2 regions of the Amycolatopsis lexingtonensis genome follow, and region 1 is predicted to be linked to the other one. Evidence: riboswitches for the same ligand, from Rfam matches in the RefSeq annotation. Region 1 holds a riboswitch; the other holds the start of a gene.
The links. Region 1 has a riboswitch for S-adenosylmethionine ahead of H4696_RS17870 (aminotransferase class V-fold PLP-dependent enzyme). Riboswitches for the same ligand answer to the same signal wherever they lie in the genome.
Positions count from the first base shown of each region.

Region 2: it holds a riboswitch for S-adenosylmethionine, as region 1 does, so the genes downstream of both, thrC (threonine synthase) here and H4696_RS17870 (aminotransferase class V-fold PLP-dependent enzyme) in region 1, are expected to answer to the same signal.

Region 1 covers NZ_JADBEG010000001.1:3,939,302-3,943,289, reverse strand. Annotated here, with positions in the region: gene H4696_RS17880 (potassium/proton antiporter) at 1-127, shown strand, start outside; gene H4696_RS17875 (M23 family metallopeptidase) at 575-1,225, shown strand; SAM riboswitch class IV at 1,299-1,413, shown strand; gene H4696_RS17870 (aminotransferase class V-fold PLP-dependent enzyme) at 1,453-2,811, shown strand; gene H4696_RS50175 (hypothetical protein) at 2,828-3,442, shown strand; gene lspA (signal peptidase II) at 3,466-3,988, shown strand, end outside.
Region 2 covers NZ_JADBEG010000001.1:10,281,927-10,285,914, forward strand. Annotated here, with positions in the region: gene H4696_RS47250 (ComEC/Rec2 family competence protein) at 1-618, shown strand, start outside; gene thrC (threonine synthase) at 661-1,926, opposite strand; SAM riboswitch class I at 1,940-2,073, opposite strand; gene holA (DNA polymerase III subunit delta) at 2,222-3,202, shown strand; gene rpsT (30S ribosomal protein S20) at 3,260-3,520, opposite strand; gene H4696_RS47270 (DMT family transporter) at 3,850-3,988, shown strand, end outside.

The sequences.
Region 1 (3,988 bases):
GTTGCAGGAGCACGACCAGCTGCTGGTGGTCACGACATCGGTGGTCCGCGATTCGGTCGAGCGACGGCTGCGCGCGGTGGACCGAGCCGGGCGTTTGGCCCGCTGGAAGGGCGAGTCGGGTCGCTGACCTGACCCCGGTCGCGACGCTTTTGACGGGCGAGCCGCCTCGCCGGTCGCGGAGCCGCGCGCCTCGGTTCGCCCCGGAGTTCGCCCCGTCGCGGTCCGCCACGAACGTCATGAACGAGTCGTTCATGACGCCGGAGGTCAGGGTCCCGGCAAAGTCGGGTCGGTGCGGTCCGCAGCGGTGCGCCGGCGTCTTGAATGAGTCATTCAGGACCTCCGAAGACCTGAATGAGTCATTCAAGACGTGGGGTGAGCGGGTTACCGGCGGCGGAGTGGCCTGGCCGCGCGACTTTGCCGGGACCCTGACGCCGGACGCGGTGAACGAGTCGTTCACGTCATCGGCAGAGCCGCACACCTCACAAAAACCTCACTCGATCTTCCATCTCTACTCCCTTTGGCTTACCGTGCGCTCATTCAAACGGGTGAGTAGCTAGCCAAAGGGGTACTCAGAGTGACGAAACTGCGCAAGACGGCCATCGCTGTCGCACTCACCGCCGCTCTCGGACTGCTCAACACCCCGCCCGCAACCGCCGAAATAGCCCCCTTCCCAACCCTCACCCTGCCGTTCAAAGCAGGCCAGCAGGTCTACTCCGCCGGCATCCACTCCGACGACGGCAGCACCGGCGTCAAGAACGCCATCGACTTCAGCCCCGCCGACCGCACCGTGCGCGCGCCGCTCGCGGGCACCGTCCACCTGCAGCACTGCGCCGGCGGTGACTGGGTGACCATCGACCACGCGGGCGGCTGGCGCACCGGCTACTACCACATGGAGGGCATCAAGGTCACCGACGGTGAGCACGTCGAGGCGGGCGCCGAACTCGGCTCGACCGGCAATGCGCTGCCGTGCGGCGGCACCAGCACGGGCGCCCACGTGCACTTCACGCTCTGGACCATCCCCGACGCCCCGGCGGCGAACTGGGACGGCGTCGCGTTCGGTGCCGTCTCGACCACCCTCGCCACGGCGTACGGCGAGCCGGTCGACGGCAAGTCCCTCGGCGGCTGGCGGTTCGCCGCGGGCGCCGGGCAGTACGAGGGCACCGCGACCCACCTCGCGGACAACGCGGTCACCGAACTGCCGGGGCGGTTCCGCGCGAAACCGTGATTCTGTGAGCGGCGTCTCAGAATGTGAGTCGGGGGTTGGCCGCCCGGCGCGTTCTCGGTTACCTTCTGTGCCAGGTCATGAGTGCCAGCGCGAAGCCCCGGCTTGCTGGCCGGCAACCCTCCTACCGCGGTGGGGTGCCCCGGGTGAAGACCGGGCCGGTCGCGTCCCGCGACGGGCAAGCGCGGGCCCCTCGCCGGGGGTCCCCCGGATCGCCGAGGAGGCACCCGATGACTCTCGCCATCGACCGCACCAGCGTCACCGTTCACCCCGCGAAGACCGTCGAAACCGTTGTCCGGCAAGGCATCCCGACGGTCGCCGGCGCGGCGCTGCGGGTTCCGCTCGTCACCGGTGGCACCGTCGGCTACGCCAACCTCGACCACGCGGCGAGTGCCCCTTGCCTCGACGCGGTCCGTGCCAAGGTCGACGAGTTCCTGCCCTGGTACGCCAGCGTCCACCGCGGCGCCGGCTTCGCCTCGCAGGTCTCCACCAAGCTCTACGAGCGCACCCGCGACGTCCTGCGCCGGTTCGTCGGCGCCCGCCGGACCGACACCGTCGTCTTCACGCGCAACACCACCGATTCCTTCAACCTGCTCGCGCGCAGCCTGCCGCGGCACACCACCGTCGTCGTCTTCGACACCGAGCACCACGCCGCGCTGCTTCCGTGGCTGGGCCCGAACGTCCGGCGGATCCCGACCCCGCGTACCCGCCTCGCCGCGGTGTCCGCTGTGGACGAAGCGCTCGCGGATTCCCCGCAGGGGCCCCGGCTCGTGGTCGTCACCGGAGCGTCCAATGTGACCGGTGAGCTGCTCCCGGTCGCCGAAATCGCCGCCGTGGCGCGGAAGCACGGCGCTCGCATCGCCCTCGATGCCGCGCAGCTCGCGCCGCACCGCCGGATCTCGATCCGGGAGCTGGACGTCGACTACGTCGCCATCTCCGGCCACAAGCTGTACGCGCCCTTCGGCGCGGGCGCGCTGATCGGCCGCGCCGACTGGCTGCGCGCCGCCCGCCCGTACCTCGCCGGCGGCGGGGCGACCAAGCTCGTCACCGAAGACGCCGTCGTCTGGAACGACGGGCCGGAGCGCCACGAAGCCGGTTCGCCCAACACCGTCGGCGTGTACGCGCTCGGCGTCGCGTGCGAGACCCTCTCCCGCGACTGGGACGCCGTCGTCGCGCACGAGCAGGCCCTGCTCACCCGGCTGCGCAAGGGCCTCGAGAGCATCCCGGGCTGCGCCGAGCTGCGGCTGTTCGACGCGCCGGTCGACCGCGTCGGCACGGTCAGCTTCACCGTCGCCGGGTTCGACCCGGGCTGGCTCGCGGCGGTGCTGTCCGCCGAATACGGCATCGGCGTGCGCGACGGCGCGTTCTGCGCCCACATCGCGGCCAAGCGCCTCATCGCCGTCGCCGGTGGCGACGGGCAGCAGGCGATCCGCGTCAGCCTCGGCCTGGGCAGCACCGAAGAGCACGTCGACCGCGTGCTGCTGGCGCTGCGCCGGATCGTCGCGCGCGGGGCGGACTGGGAGTACGCGAAGGTGGACGGCCGCTGGGCCCCGGTCGGCGACCCGCGCGAGCTCCCGCCGTTCTGCTGAGCGCTAGCCTGGCCCGATGGGGAGAGGGCCGCGCTACTGGTTTCCGCTGGCACTGCTGGGATTCGCGCAGCTCGGCCTGGCGGTCGTGCAGCTGTTGTCACGCCGGAGCCCGGTCGGCGCCTCCGTGAACGTCGGCGCGCTGCTGACTCCCGGCCGATCGCTGGGCACCGGGGGCGTCGGCGGCACGGGCTACGCACAGCTGCAGTGGCTCAGCCAGGACGACTACTACGCGCCGGGCGCGGGCCTGCCCGCCGGGCCGCTGTGGCTCGGCGCGCTCGGTGTGGCCCTCGCCGGCACCGCCGTCTGGTACGCCCTCGCGCTGCGCCCCGCTCGCACCGGGTGGTTCGTCCTCGGCACGATCGCCGCGCTGCTCGCCATCCCGCTGCTCGATCTGGTCGGGTCCTGGCAGTTCCGGCTAGGCGACGGGCTGCGCGGTCCGCTGCTGGCCACGCTCGGCCTGCTGGTGCTCGCCGCGTACGAACGCAGTGTGCTCGTCCTGGTCACCGCGGCCCTGTTCGCGGTCTTCGCCGTCGTGCTTTCGGCGGACCTCGTCGGCGTCCTGCTCGGGGCGATCGTCCTGCTCGCCGCCGCCTTCGCCGCGCTCCTGCGGCACCGCCGCGACACCGCCTGACCAGGGCCGTGGACAATGGACCGGTGAGCACCGAGCCCAGCCGTTCCGAACCCGACACCGCCACGCCCGAAGAGGCGGTGCCCGACCAGGCGGCCGACGCCCCGGAGAACCCCGAAGTCCCGGCGAAACCGCTGCTGCCGAAGCGGCGGGTCGGCTGGGTGTTCGCGATCGCCGTCGTGTTCTGGGCGATCGACCTGGTGACGAAGAACCTGGTCGCCGCCAACCTGGAGGGCAAGGAGCCGGTCAAGATCCTCGGCGGCCTCATCTACCTGCAGGTGATCCGCAACCCCGGTGCCGCGTTCTCGATGGCCACCGGCATGACGTGGGTGCTGGCGCTGGTCGCGCTCGCCGTCGTCATCGCGATCATCTGGCTGTCGCGGCGGCTGCGCTCGATCGGCTGGGCGATCGGCCTCGGGCTCGTGCTCGCCGGCGCCACCGGCAACCTGACCGACCGCATCTTCCGCGCGCCCGGCGGGCTGCAGGGCCACGTCGTCGACTTCATCTCGGCGTTCGCGCCCAACGGCAAGGGCTTCGCGATCTTCAACA
Region 2 (3,988 bases), 6.3 Mb from region 1:
GACCACATCGGCGGGCTCGCTTCGGTCTTCGAGGGCCGGGCGGTCGGCGGGATCGCCGTCGGGCCGGGGCGGGCGCCGGAGTGGGCGTGGCGGCAGGTCGCCGCGGAAGCGGCCCGGCAGGCGGTGCCGCTGGCGGAGCTGAGCCCGGGGGAGCGGCTGGCCTGGCCCGGCTTGTCGCTCGACGTGCTGGGGCCGCGGTACGTCCCGGCGCGCCCGGCGGTCCAGGACGGCACGGCCATCAACAACAGCTCGGTCGTGCTGCGCGCGGAAACGGCGGCGGGCCGGGTCATGCTGACCGGCGACGTCGAGCTGGCCGCGCAGGCCGACCTGCTGGCCGACATCGGTGATCTGAAAGCGGAGGTGCTGAAAGTCCCCCACCACGGTTCGCGTTACTCGCTGCCGTCGTTCCTCGCGGCGGTGGCGCCGCGGGTGGCCTTGGTCAGCGTGGGCGCCGGCAACACCTACGGCCACCCGAGCAAGTCCACATTGGACACTCTGACGGCGCTCGGTGCGCTCGTCACCCGGACCGACGCCGACGGCGACACGGCGGTCGTCGCGGACGCGGCGGGTCCGGCGGTGGCACGGCGGGGCGAACCCCGTGGCCCGCCTCGCCGCTGAACCCGGGGCGCGCCAAGCGGCTCGCCCCGGGCGCCGCGGACGTCAGTAGCCGAGAGCCTCGTTCACGGCGGCGGCCGATGGCGGCACGATCGCCTTGGGGCCCACGTGGTTCTCGATCGCATCGAGGGTCTTGAGGCCGTCGCCGGTGATCAGCAGGACGGTCTCGGCGTCCGGGTCCAGCTTGCCGGTCTCGACGAGCTTCTTCGCCGTGGCGACGGTGACCCCGCCCGCCGTCTCGGTGAAGATGCCTTCGGTGCGGGCCAGCAGCCGGATGCCTTCGACGACCTCTTCGTCGGTGACGTCCTCGATGGCGCCGCCGCTGCGGTTGACGACGTCGAGCACGTAGGGGCCGTCGGCCGGGTTGCCGATCGCGAGCGAGCGGGCGATGGTGTCCGGCTTCACCGGCTGGACCACGTCGTGGCCGGCGCGGAACGCAGCCGACACCGGGGAGCAGCCGGTGGCCTGCGCGCCGAACACCTTGTACGGGCTGGCGTCCACGAGACCGAGCTGACCCAGCTCGCGGAAACCCTTGTCCACCTTGGTCAGCTGCGAACCGGAGGCGATCGGCACGACGATCTGCGGCGGGATGCGCCAGCCGAGCTGCTCGGCGACCTCGAAGGCCAGCGTCTTCGAGCCTTCCGAGTAGTACGGCCGGACGTTCACGTTCACGAACGCCCACTTCGGGTGCTCGCCGGCCAGTTCGGTGGCGAGGCGGTTGACGTCGTCGTAGTTGCCGTCGACCGCGATCAGGTCGCCGTCGTACACCGCGGTGGTGAGGATCTTGGCGCGCTCGAGGGTCTTCGGGATCAGCACGACCGAGCGCCAGCCGGCGCGGGCCGCGGCGGCGGCCGTCGCGTTGGCCAGGTTGCCGGTCGACGGACACGCGAGCACCTCGAACCCGAACTCGCGGGCCGCGGCGAGCGCGACGGCGACGACGCGGTCCTTGAACGAGTGCGTCGGGTTGCCGGTGTCGTCCTTGACCCACACGCGCTTGAGGCCGAGTTCCTTGGCGAGGCGGTCGGCGCGGACCAGGCGGGTCGCGCCCGGCTCGGTGTTCGGGATCTCTTCGACATTGGACGGAACCGGGAGGAGTTTCTTGTAGCGCCAGATGTTCTTGGGGCCGGCCTCGATGTCTTCGCGGCGGACGCGGCCGAAGTCGTAGGCGACCTCGAGCGGCGAGAAGTCTTCGGCGGAGACGAATTCCGGGGCGAGCGGCTGCCGGTGACCCTCTTCCTTCGACACCAGTTCGACGGCGGGACCGAGGTCCGGGGTCTTGGTGGTGGAGGTCGTGCCGAGGGTTGCGGTCATCGCGAGGTTCCTTTCCTCATCTGCCCCGCCGAAGCGGGCCGGAATTGGCACCGTGGTCGTCAGCTACCCCGCGATCGCGGGATGACGGGCTGTACGCCGGTTGCCGGGGCTTCGTCGGGCCGTTCCCTCTGCCCCTCTGGATGAGCGGTATTCGGTTGTCGGTGCGCGCACGCCGGAGTGTTCCGGGGCGGGCCGCCTCGCCTACACCGTACGACATCGTGCTCGGACCGTGCCATGGTGGCCGCCCGACATCACCGGAGCGGGCGCACCGCGGCGCGGGTGAGAGGATTCGGGGGTGACCGCGCAAGCCACCGCCCCGGCCCCGCTGCACCTGGTGCTGGGTGACGAAGAACTGCTGATCGAGCGGGCCGTCCGCGACACGCTCGCCGCCGCCCGCGCGACGGACCCGACAGCCGAGCTGACCAGGGCCCGGGTGTCCGATCTCACAGCGCCCGAGCTGGCCGAACTGGTGAGCCCGTCGCTGTTCAGCGAGGGCCGCGTGATCGTCCTCGAATCGGCTCAGGACATCTCGCAGGAGCTGGCCGACGCCGTGGCGTCCTACCTGAAGGACCCGGCGGACGGGGTGGTGCTCGTCGTCATCCACACCGGCGGCGGCCGCAGCAAGGCGGGCAAGTCGCTCCCGGCGGCGCTGAAGAAGGCCGGGGCCGAGATCGCGGAGTGCCCGAAGCTGACGAAGCCGGCCGAGCGCGAGCAGTTCGTTCGGCACGAGGTGCGCCGGGCGGGCGGCAAGATCGAGCCGGCCGGGGTCGCCGCGCTGATCGACGCCGTGGGCTCCGACCTGCGTGAACTCTCCTCGGCGGCCAACCAGCTGGTGGCCGACACGGGCGGGACGATCGACGCCGATGCGGTCCACCGGTACCACCGCGGCCGCGCCGACGTGACCGGGTTCGCGGTCGCGGAGAAGGCGGTCAGCGGCGACCGTTCGGCGGCGCTGGAGTCGTTGCGCTGGGCGATGCAGCTCGGGGTCCCGCACGTCCTGGTGGCCGACGCGCTGGCCGACGCGGTCCGCACGATCGCCCGCGTCTCGGGTGCCGGGCGCGGCAACCCGAACCAGATGGCGGGCGAGCTGGGCATGCCGCCGTGGAAGATCCGCAAGGCGCAGGGTCAATCCCGCGGCTGGAACCAGGACGGCCTTGCCACGGCCATGCGAGTGGTCGCGCGACTGAACGCCGAGGTCAAGGGCGTGGCGGCGGACCCGGGCTACGCGCTGGAACGCGCGGTCCTCGAGGTCGCGGCGGCCAAGGGCGACCGCTGACCCCGGACACGAAGAAGGCCCCGGCCGGAGCCGGGGCCTTCCCAGAAATCAACCAGCTCAGAGCGCGTTGACGCGCTTCGCGAGCGCCGACTTCTTGTTGGCGGCCTGGTTGGCGTGGATGACGCCCTTCGAGACGGCCTTGTCCAGCTTCTGGGCGGCGTCGCGCTGCAGCTCGACGGCCTTGGCCTTGTCGCCGGCCTCGGCGGCTTCGCGGACCTTGCGGATCGCGGTCTTCACCGAGGACCGGATCGCCTGGTTGCGCTGACGCGCCTTCTCGTTCGTCGTGATGCGCTTGATCTGCGACTTGATGTTGGCCATAGGGCAACTCCTGTTTCACTCGGTGAGATCGCCGCCGCGCTGAAGTGGCCCCGCGGAAAGCGGGTTTCCTCCATGACGGAATGCCGCACGGGCAGCGAGCGACCACTTTAACAGCCGGGCCGCGGGCGGCCGGAGCCGGGAGTACCGTGGGCGGCGGCAGTGCCTAGGGTTCCGTCGCCGGTCCGCGCAGCCAGCCCGACACAACCAGGACCGGCGGGCCTGGTCCGAGCGGCACCATCGGCGGGCCCGGACGGCCGGTCGTTCATCTGACGGGGCAAAAGCCTGGAGGACCCGGTTTTCGCGCGCGCGAAAACGCCAGAAAGGGTCCCGTGAACGCCACCGCCTTGTCCCTCGTCCTCGCCGCCGCCGTCGTGCACGCCGTCTGGAACCTGGCCGCCAAGCGGATCTCCTCGGGTGGCACCCAGTTCGTCTGGCTCTACTACACCGTCGGCGCCGTCGTGCTGCTGC